Linked DNA regions of Indioceanicola profundi. The protein of the gene in region 1 interacts with the protein of each later gene in a pairwise test. Links are inferred from orthologs where the notes say so. Each region holds a gene or a part of one and is shown in the gene's direction. Other genes may lie near its edges.

Region 1 (6,554 bases):
CCACCAGGATATGGCGGGCGCGGACCTCCTCCTCGGGCACGGTCTCCTTGGCCCACTTCTCGTACCGCTGGCGCACAAGCTCGTCCGTCAGCTTGGCGTCGACGGCGCGGCGCAGATAGGCCTGCTGGACATATTCCTCTTCCGCCGCCTTGACGGCTTCCTTCACCTCGGCGGTGTCCTGGAGCTTCTGCTTGTAACCCTGCGCTTCCAGCAGCTCGCCGGCGATCATGTTCTCCAGGAGCTGGGGATAGATCGCCTGCAGCGGAACCTGCTGCGCCTGCGGCCCCAGGCCCTGCAACGCCTCCAGCACGGCCGACCGCTTGATCTCCTTGCCGTTGACGCGGGCCACGACCGGGTCCTCGCCCTCCGTCTGGGCCGGGGCCGGGGTGGTCTGGGCGACGGCCGGGCTCAGCGCCAGCGCCGATGCCGAGGCGAGCGAAGCGGCCAGAAGGGTGGCGCGCATGGACTTCACGAACATTCCAGGGTTTCCTCTACGGGGTTCCGATCGGGCTTCGTCCGTTCCCGGTTTGGGCGGCCATATGGGGCCCGCGGCCCCGGGTGCAAGGCGGCCATCCGCCTTAAAGCACGGGTTGCCGCGCCGGGCAAGGCTCCCCTCCGGCAGCCGGGGACGCCTACCCGACAAGACAATTGGAAAATGGCGGGATCATGGTATGGTCGCGCGCCGTCCGAGCGGCCGCTTCCCGGGCCGTCCCCGCGTTGACCGCGGCGCCCGCCATCCCCATGTGATTGCGCATCGGGTGCGGAGGTGCTGCCTGGACCGGCACCGCACCATCCCCGGCCGGGGACGCCCGGCCGATCGCGTTCATCGTCGTCTGAGGTCTTCATTCATGTTCGGTGCAATTGCCCGCAAGCTTTTCGGCAGCGCGAACGACCGTGTCGTGCGGAGCTTCCGCAAGCAGGTCGACGCGATCAACGCGCTGGAGCCGAAGCTGGTCGGCCTGTCCGATGCCGAGTTGCAGATGCGCACCGACTGGCTGCGGGAGCGGCTGGAGAAGGGGGAGACGCTGGACGACATCATGCCCGACGCCTTCGCCACCGTGCGCGAGGCGGCGAAGCGGGTGCTGGGCATGCGGCCCTTCGACGTGCAGCTCATCGGCGGCATGGTCCTGCACAGCGGCAGGATCTCCGAGATGCGTACCGGCGAGGGCAAGACCCTGGTGGCGACGCTGCCGGTCTATCTGAACGCGCTGCAGGGCAAGGGCGTCCATGTGGTGACGGTGAACGACTATCTGGCCCAGCGCGACGCCGCCTGGATGGGCCGGCTCTATAACTTCCTGGGGCTGAGCTGGGGCACCATCGTCCATGGCAAGGACGATGAGGAGCGCCGGCAGGCCTATGCCGCGGACATCACCTACGGCACCAACAACGAGTTCGGCTTCGATTATCTGCGCGACAACATGAAGTACCGCCGGGCCGACATGGTCCAGCGCGACTTCAACTTCGCCATCGTGGACGAGGTGGACTCGATCCTGATCGACGAGGCGCGCACCCCGCTGATCATCTCCGGTCCCTCCACCGACAGCTCGGAGCTGTACATCGCCGTCAACAAGGTGATGGCCCACCTGACGGAGGAGGATTACGAGAAGGACGAGAAGGCCAAGGCCGTCTCCCTGACCGAGGCCGGGCAGGAGAGGGTGGCCCAGGTGCTTCAGCAGATGGGTCTGCTGAAGTCCGGCGACATGTACGACATCCAGAATGTCGCCCTGGTGCACCACACCAACCAGGCCCTGCGCGCCCACAAGCTGTTCACCCGCGACGTGGACTACATCGTCAAGGATGACAAGGTCATCATCATCGACGAGTTCACCGGCCGCATGATGGAAGGGCGCCGCTACTCCGAGGGCCTGCACCAGGCGCTGGAGGCCAAGGAAGGCGTGACCATCCAGCGTGAGAACCAGACGCTGGCCTCCATCACCTTCCAGAACTATTTCCGCCTCTATCCCAAGCTGGCCGGCATGACCGGCACGGCCATGACGGAAGAGGGCGAGTTCGCCGAGATTTACGGCCTGACCGTGGTGGACGTGCCCACCAATGTGGCTGTGGCGCGCAAGGACCATGATGACGAGGTCTATCGCACCGCGACCGAGAAGTACGAGGCCATCGTCAAGCTGATCGAAGAGTGCCGGGAGCGGCAGCAGCCGGTCCTGGTCGGCACGGTCAGCATCGAGAAGTCGGAAATTCTGTCCGACTTCCTAAAGAAGAAGAAGATCCCGCACAACGTCCTGAACGCCCGCTACCACGAGCAGGAGGCCTATATCGTCTCCCAGGCCGGCCGTCCGGGCGCGGTGACCATCGCCACCAACATGGCCGGCCGCGGCACCGACATCAAACTCGGCGGCAACGAGGACATGCGCATCGAGCACGAGCTGGCCGATGTCGCCGACCCGGCCGAGCGGGAGCGCCGGGCCGAGCAGATCCGGGCCGAGGTTGCGGAGGCCAAGGAGCTGGTGCTGAAGGCTGGCGGCCTCTACGTCATCGGCACCGAGCGACATGAGAGCCGCCGCATCGACAACCAGCTCCGCGGCCGTTCCGGTCGCCAGGGCGATCCGGGCGCGTCCAAGTTCTTCCTGTCGCTGGACGACGACCTGATGCGCATCTTCGGCAGCCAGCGCCTTGACGGCATGCTGCAGAAGCTGGGCCTCCAGGAGGGGGAGGCGATCATCCACCCCTGGATCAACAAGGCCCTGGAAAAGGCGCAGCAGCGGGTCGAGGCGCACAATTTCGACATCCGCAAGAACCTGCTGAAGTACGACAACGTCATGAATGACCAGCGCAAGGTCATTTATGAGCAGCGCCGCGAGGTCATGGACGCGGAGGACATCAGCGAGGAGATCGTCGAGTTCCGGCGCGAGGTCATCTCCTCCATCGTCGCCAAATGCATCCCGCCCAACGCCTATGCCGAGCAGTGGAATGTCGATCTGCTGCACGAGGAGTGCCTGCGCATCATCGGCGAGGATCTGCCGGTACGCGAATGGGCCAAGGAAGAGGGCATTGCGGACGCCGAGATCGAGGAGCGGCTGCAGAAGATCGCCGAGGACAAGATGGCCGCCAAGGAGGCCGCCTTCGGGGCCGAGCTGATGCGGTCGGTGGAGAAGTCCCTGCTGCTTCAGATCCTGGACCAGGTCTGGAAGGACCACCTGCTGAATCTGGACCATCTGCGCCAGGGCATCAATCTGCGCGCCTACGCCCAGCGCGATCCGCTGAACGAGTACAAGCGCGAAGCCTTCACCCTGTTCGAGCAGATGCTTTCCAGCTTGCGGGAGCAGGTGGTCAGCGTGCTGATGCATGTACAGATCCGCCAGCCGGAGCCGATGCCCATGCCCCGCATGCCAGCAGAGGCGGAGATGACCCGCAACGATCCGGCCCTGGCCGCCCATGGCGAGGCCGCCGCGGGCAGCGGCGCGTTGCCCCCGCCGGGCGAGCCGCTGCCAGCCGGAATGCAGCGCCGCGCCATGCCGGCGGCCTATGGGGCCGGCGCCATGCCGGTGGGCGAGGTCAAGGATCTGACCGATCCGGAGACCTGGCGCGACACCCCGCGCAATGCCCCTTGCCCCTGCGGCAGCGGCAAGAAGTACAAGCAGTGCCACGGCAAGCCGGACTGACCGGCTTCCGGATGTGAAACTGAAAAGGGCGGCTCCCACCGGAGCCGCCCTTTTTCATGATTGCCAGCCGCTTCAGGCCGACCGGGCCAGCCGCTCCATCGCGCTGTCGCTGATGCTGCGCTGGTGGAGGTACAGGTGGTCGAAGGCGGCCACCTCCTGTAGCCGATCCACATCCAGCAGCCTGACTGTGGCGCCCTCCACATCCAGCAGCCGCTCCTGCTTGAGCCGGCGCAGGATGCGGTTGGCGTGGACCTGGCTCATGCCCAGCGAATCGGCCAGAAGCTCCTGCGTCAGCGGCATGTGGAAGGAGTTCTCCTGCACCAGCCCGATGGGCAGCAGGCGATAGCGGAATTCCAGCAGCATGTGCGCCATCCGCTCATAAGCCGTGCGCTGGCCAAGACAGCTCGCCCGCTCCAGCGTCGCGGCATCGTCCTGGGCCGCCAGCCAGCCGAAGGCAGCGCCGACGCGGGGGAACTGGCGGAATACCCTGGCGGCCTGCTGGTAGTCCACGGCGGAGAATTCCGCCTCCGTCACCGTGGTCACGGAATATTCCGCCACCTCGACCAGCGGGCAGTACATGCAGCAGAGGTCGCCGGGCAGCATGAAGTTCAGGATCGCCCGGCGTCCATCGGGCAGCGCCTTTGCCCGAATGGCCCAGCCGCGGTGAAGGATGCCGACGCGGTCGAACCTTTCCCCCTGCTTCACGAAGTCGGTCTTCGCCGGGACCTTCCGCCGCTCTCGGCTGAACACCTCGATCGCGCGCCGCTCGGGCGCAGTAAAATCGACGTGCGCGGCAAGGCGCTTGAAGAGCGGCAAAGATGTCTGCGGCATCGGACATTCTCCAGGTCGGCCCGGATGACTGGCACACGGAACCGCCGTCACTCCGATATCATGGAAAGCTGATCGAACGGGTTACGCTTACCTTAACAGTCTCTGGGCAGGGGAGGTTCATCTCTGGCCTGTGATAAACATCGGCATGCTTGTCAGACCTGCTTCCTCTGAAACCGTGGGATGCGACAATCCCGTCACAGGTGCTGGATATCGGGGCAGCGATTAACCAATGTTGGTGCGTCCGGCCGACGACTGCCCCAAGTTCCCGGCAGCCTGACGGAAGGCGCCCGTGCCTGGGCAGCCCACAGGCGGGAACAGACAACATGCGGATTCTTGTCGCCGAGGATGAGGCGATCATCGCCCAGTCCCTGGCGATGATGCTGGAGGAGTTGGGCTACCAAGTAGTCGGCCCGGTCGCCACTGTCGCGGAAGCGCTGCGGCTGACGGCCGGGCGCGCGATGGATGTGGCGTTGGTGGATTACCGTCTGCGGGACGGCACGACGGACGATCTGGCCGCCGCCCTGCGGGAGGGCGGCATTCCGTTCCTGCTGATGTCCGGATTCGACCGGACCACGCTGGCGCGTCTGGGCGCGCCGATCCTGCAGAAGCCCTTCCGGCAGGAGGAGCTGGCCACGGCCATCGCCGCCCTGCTTCCCCCCGTCGGCGGAGCGGAGCCTAGCTGAGGCCCTTCTGGCCCATATCCAGGAACTTCTGGCGGCGATTCAGGCGCAACGTCGCGCCGTCCTGTCCGCGCAGGCTTTCCAGCGCATCCTCGATGGCATTGCCGAGATGCTGCATGGTCTCTTCCCGCTGGCGGTGGGCGCCGCCGATGGGCTCGTTCACGATGCGGTCAATAACGCCCAGCTCCTTCAGGTCCTGGGCGGTCAGCCGCAGGGCCTGGGCCGCGTCGGCGGCATTGGCGGCGGAGCGCCAGAGGATGGAGGCGCAGCCCTCGGGGCTGATGACCGAATAGATCGCGTGCTCCAGCATCATGACCCGGTCGGCGGTGGCGATGGCGATGGCCCCGCCGGACCCGCCCTCGCCGATCACGGCGGAGACGATGGGCACCTTCACGCGCAGGCAGGTCTCGATGCTCTTGGCGATGGCTTCCGCCTGCCCGCGCTCCTCCGCGCTGACGCCGGGGAAGGCGCCGGCGGTGTCCACCAGCGTGATGACCGGCAGGCCGAAGCGGTCGGCCATCTGCAACAGCCGCTGGGCCTTGCGGTAGCCCTCGGGCTTGGCCATGCCGAAATTGTGCCGCACCCGGCTTTCGGTGTCGTTGCCCTTCTCCTGGCCGATGACGACGCAGGAGCGGCCCTTGAACCGGCCGAGACCGCCGACGATGGCGCGATCCTCCGCGAACAGCCGGTCGCCGGCCAGCGGGGTGAAGTCGGTGATCAGGGCGCGGATATAGTCCAGGCAGTGCGGCCGGTTCGGGTGGCGGGCCACCTGGACCTTCTGGGCCGGGGTCAGCTTGGCGTAGGTGGCGCGGAGCTGCTTCTCCACCTTATCCTGAAGCTTTTTGACCTCGTCGGCGATGTTCAGGTCGCCGCCGTCGGACAGGTGGCGGAGCTCCTCGATCTTGCCTTCGAGTTCGGCGATCGGCTTCTCGAATTCCAGGAAGTGCATCGGTGCTGTGCTCTTGGCCGTGGCGGCTCGCATTCAAGCGGCGGTCATTAGCACACCACCCCTTTGAGAACCAGAATTGAGTGAAGGGGGCAGACGCCCCCCACCCGGAGGACTCACATCCGCAGCCAGTGGGACAGCAACTGCCTGAGCCACGGCACCTCGTCCAGCGCCCACATGAGGGCGGTTTCCCCGACGCCGACAATCGCCGCCGCAGCAGCGCCGCTCACCACCAGGATGGCGAGCGCCCACTTGCGCGGGGCCGGCGGGGACCCCGCCGCTTCAGGCAGAACCGGTTCGCCAGCTCCCGGCTCGCCGAATGGCAGACCGCGCACGGCCGTCCCATAGGCGTAGATGCTGGCTTGGCCATTGCCGATCCGGACGGCGTCGATCCGCACGCCCACCGCCCCGTCGCCGCCGCGTTCGGCCACCTGCCGCCGCAGCCGCAGCAACGCCTCGCGCCGGGCGCGGTCG
Region 2 (2,752 bases), 1.9 Mb from region 1 along the record:
AAGCCAGACGCATCGGGTCCGCCGAAAGCGGCGCATCATAGAAGCGGCCTGCCGGTGCGGCAAGCCACACCCGGTATAGGAGCGGTGCGGGTGGAATTCCAGCCCTGCGGCTGGTAAGGGATGCGCGGAATGCGCAGGAATAATCGATAAGGACGATGAGGAGGAACGGAATGGCAGCGCGGCGCCCACTGATCGCCGGAAACTGGAAGATGAACGGCCTCCGCGCCGACGGGACGGCTTTGGCCGCAGCCCTGGTTCAGCGGCTGAAAAAAGCCGACACGGCGCGATTCGACATGCTGATCTGTCCGCCCGCTACGCTGATCGCGCCTGTGGGGCAGGTCCTCGAAGGTTCAATCCTGGCGCTCGGCGGCCAGGACTGCCATGCGGCGGAGAAGGGCGCCCATACCGGCGACATTAGCGCCGCCATGCTGGCCGATCTGGGGTGTCGCTATGTCATCGTCGGCCACTCCGAACGCCGGCAGGACCACGGCGAAAGCGACGCAACGGTCCGCGCAAAGGCTGCAGCAGCTCACAAAGCCGGCCTGATCGCCATTGTCTGTGTCGGCGAGACCGAGGGGCAGCGTGATGCGGGCGAGGCCGAGTCCGTCGTCACGGGACAGCTCAAGGGCTCCATCCCGGACGGAGCCACGGCGGAGAATACCGTCATCGCCTATGAGCCGGTCTGGGCAATCGGTACAGGCCGTACGCCGACCAATGCGGACATAGCCGCCATGCACGCCAATATCCGCACCAGCCTGTCCGGGCTCGTTGCAAGCGCCGACGGCGTGCGCATTTTATACGGCGGGTCGGTGAAGCCGGGCAACGCGGCTGAAATTCTGGCGATTGACGATGTGGACGGGGCGCTGGTCGGCGGCGCCAGCCTGAAGGATGAAGACTTCTGGGGCATTGCTGCATCTTGTCGCTAGCATCCGGCGCGCTGAGCGGGTAAACAACCCGCCCGACGACATGATTTGTGACAGGGCCGGTTGCCCCGAGAGGCAGCCGGTTCCTATGCGTGTTCGCAGGAACATGTTGGCTTGATGCCCGGATGACGGGCGGTTGAACGGGTCTTTCGAGGGAACGGGTATGGAAACGGTGGTTCTGGTCATCCACCTGCTGATCGCCATGGCGCTGGTCGGTGTGGTTCTCATCCAGAAGTCCGAAGGCGGCGGTCTCGGCATGGGCGGCGGCAACATGGGCGGCATGATGACCACCCGCGGAAGCGCCAATCTGCTGACCCGCGCCACCGCTCTCCTGGCCGCAGCTTTCTTCGCCACCAGCCTGATCCTTGCGATTCTGGCCGGCAACGCGTCGCGCACGGATTCGATCTTTGATCGAGTGCCCGCCGCCGCGCCGGAAGCGCCTTCGGAGGCGCCCGCTCCGGCGCCGGCCGAACCCTCGGTCCCCGTCGGGGAATGAGTCGTAGGGCGGCAATACACGTCAGAGGCGGCGCTCGAGCCGCCTCTTCTTTTTGGGGGGCCGGCAGAAGTCTGGCCCGGGTTTCTCGATTCGGATAGACTGGGCTTCCATGACGCGCTTCATCTTCATCACCGGCGGCGTGGTTTCTTCCCTGGGCAAGGGGCTGGCTTCCGCCGCGCTCGGGGCCTTGCTGCAGGCCCGCGGCTATAAAGTCCGCCTGCGCAAGCTGGACCCGTACCTGAACGTCGATCCCGGCACGATGAGCCCGTATCAGCACGGTGAGGTCTTCGTCACCGATGACGGTGCGGAGACTGACCTGGATCTGGGCCATTATGAGCGCTTCACCGGCGTTCACACCCGGCAGTCGGACAACGTGACCACCGGTCGGATTTACTCCACCGTGATCGCGAAGGAACGCCGGGGCGAGTATCTGGGCGGCACCGTGCAGGTGATTCCGCACATCACGGACGCTATCAAGGAATTCATCCAGGCCGACCTGACGGACGAGGATTTCGTCCTCTGCGAGGTGGGCGGCACGGTGGGCGATATCGAATCGCTTCCCTTCCTGGAGGCCATCCGCCAGTTCGGGAACGAGGTGGGGCATGAGCGAGCCCTGTTCGTTCACGTCACCCTGCTGCCCTACATCCCGGCTGCGGGCGAACTGAAGACCAAACCGACCCAGCACTCCGTGAAGGAGCTGCTGTCCGTCGGTATCCAGCCCCAGATGCTGCTCTGCCGAGCCGACCGGGAAATCCCGGACAATGAGCGCCGTAAGATCGCCCTGTTCTGCAACATCCAGAAGGAGCGCGTGATCGCCGCCCTGGATGTGGACACTATCTATCAGGTGCCGATCAGCTATCACGAGCAGGGTTTCGACGATCAGGTGCTGAAGGCCTTCGGCCTGCCGGTGCAGGGCGAACCCGATCTCTCCCGCTGGGAAGAGATCGTCCGCCGCGTCCGCCATCCGGAGGGCGAGGTCACGATCGCCGTGGTCGGCAAGTACACGAGCCTGCTCGATGCCTACAAGTCGCTGGGCGAAGCGCTGACCCACGGCGCTATCGCCAACAATGTGAAGGTCAAGCTCGACTGGATCGATGCCGAAATCTTTGAGAGCGGGCAGGCGATCCAGCGGCTGGAAGAGGTCGACGGCATCCTTGTTCCGGGCGGCTTCGGCGAGCGCGGGACGGAGGGGAAGATCAAGGCCGCCCAGTTCGCGCGTGAGCACAAGATTCCCTATTTCGGCATCTGCTTCGGCATGCAGATGGCAGTGATCGAGGCCAGCCGACATCTGGCCGGCCTGGACCATGCCGGCTCCAGCGAGTTCGGCAAGCCC
Region 3 (2,801 bases), 310 kb from region 1 along the record:
GATGGCCCCGCCCAGGCAGCGGCCCTGGCCGTCGATATGCTTGGTGGCGGAATAGACGGTAACGTCCACCCCCAGCGGCTTCAGGCGCTGCAGCACCGGGGTGGCGAACACATTGTCCACGACCACCTTGGCCCCGGCCGCCTTGGCCAGCTTCACCACCGTCTTCAGATCCACCACGTCCAGGCAGGGATTGCTGGGGCTTTCCAGAAAGACCATGTCGGCCGGCCTGGACAGCGCCTCGGCCCACTGGGCGTTGTCGGTCCCGTCCACCAGCACCGTTTCGATACCGAAACGGGGCGCGATCTCCTTGACGATGTAGAGGCAGGAGCCGAACAGGGCGCGGCTGGCGACGATCCGGTCGCCGGCCTTCAACTGGCCCATCACCGCGGCGAACACGGCGGCCATGCCGCTGGCCGTGCCGAAGCAGCGCTCATACCCCTCATAGGCGGCCAGCCTGTCCTCGAACATGGCCACGGTGGGATTGCGGAAGCGGCTGTAGACGAAGCGCGATCCCTCGTTCGCGAAGGCGTTCTCCGCCTCCTCCGCGCTGTCATAGACGAAGCCGGAGGTGAGGAACATCGCCTCCGACGTTTCCTCGAACCCGCTGCGGCGGGTTCCGCCATGCACCATCAGGGTGCGCGGCCGGCAATCCTCGGGAAGGGTATCGGGCTGGGGGAGCTTGGTCGTCATCGCCGTATCCACTGGTGAAACGGGCCGACCGTCAGGATCGAGGCCCATCGCTGCGCGGTGCGCGGCTGGATCGGCTTCAACCTTTTAGCAGCTTGTTTATCGTGGCCTGCAATCCGGTCGCCCAAATCACCACGCCGCGATAGACAAGCCCTCCAACCCCCGTCTGTCAAGCCGTGCTCTCGCATGCGTGGGGCGCGCGCGAGTACGGACCCGGTAGGGAAAGCTCGGCGGCGGTTGCGGCAAGGGGCTATCCGTGCTAGTCCCGCCCGGCCATTTGGGCCGGTTCCAGCGGTGCCGATCGTCGGGCCGGCCGGCCATCCGGGGCATTGAAGGAGTTCGAGGACATGAGCGACGAGACCAACAGCAACGACCTCCCCGCCGGCGGCCAGGACCAGGGGCAGCAGGCCGGCCCGCGCGCCGTGTCGGTCGTCGTCAATGCCCAGTACCTGAAGGACCTGTCCTTCGAGAACCCGAACGCCCCCCAGAGCCTGGTCGGCGGCGGACAGCAGCCGCCGAAGATCGAGATGGCGGTGGACGTGCAGGCCCGCGGCCTGGGTGAGAATGTGGCCGAGGTGGCGCTGACCCTGCGCGCCGAGGCGACCCAGAGCGAGCGCACCGCCTTCATCGCCGAGGTGGTCTATGCCGGCGTCCTCTCCATCCCGCCGCTGCCGCCGGAGCAGGCCAAGGCCCTGCTGCTGATCGAGGGGCCGCGCCTGCTGTTCCCGTTCGCCCGTCAGATCCTGGCCACGGTGGTGCAGCAGGGCGGCTTCCCGCCGCTGATGCTCCAGCCCATCGACTTTGTGGACGTCTACCGCCGCCAGACGCTCGGGCCCCAGGCCCAGCCGACAGCCAACGACGCCCCGCAGGGCACCGCCTGATCCAGGCCTGATTGGCGGATGTGGAAAGGCCGGGGGCATTTGCCTCCGGCCTTTTTCATGCGCTCCTGGCGCTGTCCACGACGGTCTCGACCACCAGCCGGGCCGCCTGCTCGATCCCTTCCAGCGGCCAGCCGGTGCGGCGGCCGCGGTCGGCCGGGGTCAGCAGGTCGGGGGTGGGGGGCACATGGATGAAGCCGGCGGGGATATCCAGCCCCTGCGTCTCCAGCCAGTGCCGCACCCGGAAGAACAGGTGATTGCAGACATAGCCGCCGGCATCCCGCGACGGCTTTGCCGTCAGTCCGGCCGAGTTCAGCCGGTCCAGGATCAGGTCCACCGGCAGGCTGGACCAGTAGCCCATCGGTCCGTCCGCCACGATGGGCCGGTTCCGGCGCACGGCGCCCTCACTGTCCGGACTGGCGGCATCGTCCAGGTTCAGGGCCAGCCGTTCCAGCCGGACCTCGTCATAGGAATAGGCCAGCCCGAACAGCAGCACGGCGTCCGGCCGCACGGCCTGGAACGCCTCCACGAAGGCGTCGGCCGCCCGGTCGAAGGCCACGGGCAGCTTCACCCCGTGGATGCGCGCTCCCGCCACCTCCGCCCCGTCCAGCCGCTCGGCCAGCAGGGCGGTGGGATTGGCGGCGTGGGTCAGGAAGGGTTCGAAGCCGGTCAGCAGGATGCGCATCACGGCCGCAGCAGCCCGACGATGTCCTTGATGGCATCCATGTTCTTCGCGGCGATCTCGTTGGCGCGGTCGGAACCCTTCTTCAGGATGCGGTCGATCTCCGCCTTGTCGGACAGCAGCCGGTTCATCTCCGCCGAGATCGGGGACAGCTTCGACACCGCCACATCCACCAGCGCCCCCTTGAAGGCGGAGAACTGGGAACCGGCATGCTGGGCCAGCACCTGCGCCCGGCTGCTGTCGGTCAGGGCCGCGTAGATGGTGACCAGATTGTCGGCCTCCGGCCGCTTCTCCAGATCCTCCACCGTCTCCGGCAGCGGCTCCGGATCGGTCTTGGCCTTGCGGACCTTCAGGGCAATGGTGTCGGCGTCGTCGGTCAGGTTGATGCGGCTGTAATCGCTCTCATCCGACTTGGACATCTTCTTGGTGCCGTCGCGCAGGCTCATGATGCGGGTGGCCTCGCCCATGATCTGCGGTTCCGGCTGGGGGAAGAACTCCACCCCGTAATACCGGTTGAAGGCGCCGGCGATGTCGCGGGCCAGCTCCAGGTGCTG

The links. The genes of interacting proteins can lie anywhere in the genome.
Region 2: the proteins of secA (region 1) and secG interact in binary tests that used the Escherichia coli proteins (3 or more experiments, as listed by UniProt). The link is inferred for Indioceanicola profundi from one-to-one orthologs.
Region 3: the proteins of secA (region 1) and secB interact in binary tests that used the Escherichia coli proteins (3 or more experiments, as listed by UniProt). The link is inferred for Indioceanicola profundi from one-to-one orthologs.

The regions. Positions count from the first base shown.
Region 1 is NZ_CP030126.1:3,308,682-3,315,235, forward strand. What follows is about bases 511-3,823. They hold secA (preprotein translocase subunit SecA), read left to right. Parts: upstream 511-848; coding sequence 849-3,623; downstream 3,624-3,823. Other genes in these bases: DOL89_RS15840 (Crp/Fnr family transcriptional regulator), read right to left, coding at 3,696-3,823. Also shown: DOL89_RS15830 (peptidylprolyl isomerase), read right to left, coding at 1-478; more of DOL89_RS15840, read right to left, coding at 3,824-4,454; DOL89_RS15845 (response regulator), read left to right, coding at 4,778-5,137; DOL89_RS15850 (acetyl-CoA carboxylase carboxyltransferase subunit alpha), read right to left, coding at 5,130-6,083; DOL89_RS15855 (YbjQ family protein), read right to left, coding at 6,197-6,554. UniProt on the Escherichia coli protein: Required for protein export, interacts with the SecYEG preprotein conducting channel.
Region 2 is NZ_CP030126.1:1,367,714-1,370,465, reverse strand. It holds secG (preprotein translocase subunit SecG), read left to right. Parts: upstream 1-1,086; coding sequence 1,087-1,419; downstream 1,420-2,752. Other genes in the region: DOL89_RS06490 (CTP synthase), read left to right, coding at 1,529-2,752; tpiA (triose-phosphate isomerase), read left to right, coding at 171-926. UniProt on the Escherichia coli protein: Subunit of the protein translocation channel SecYEG. Overexpression of some hybrid proteins has been thought to jam the protein secretion apparatus resulting in cell death; while this may be true it also results in FtsH-mediated degradation of SecY.
Region 3 is NZ_CP030126.1:2,998,218-3,001,018, reverse strand. It holds secB (protein-export chaperone SecB), read left to right. Parts: upstream 1-1,034; coding sequence 1,035-1,568; downstream 1,569-2,801. Other genes in the region: trpS (tryptophan--tRNA ligase), read right to left, coding at 2,250-2,801; DOL89_RS14345 (pyroglutamyl-peptidase I family protein), read right to left, coding at 1,624-2,250; metZ (O-succinylhomoserine sulfhydrylase), read right to left, coding at 1-690. UniProt on the Escherichia coli protein: One of the proteins required for the normal export of some preproteins out of the cell cytoplasm. It is a molecular chaperone that binds to a subset of precursor proteins, maintaining them in a translocation-competent state.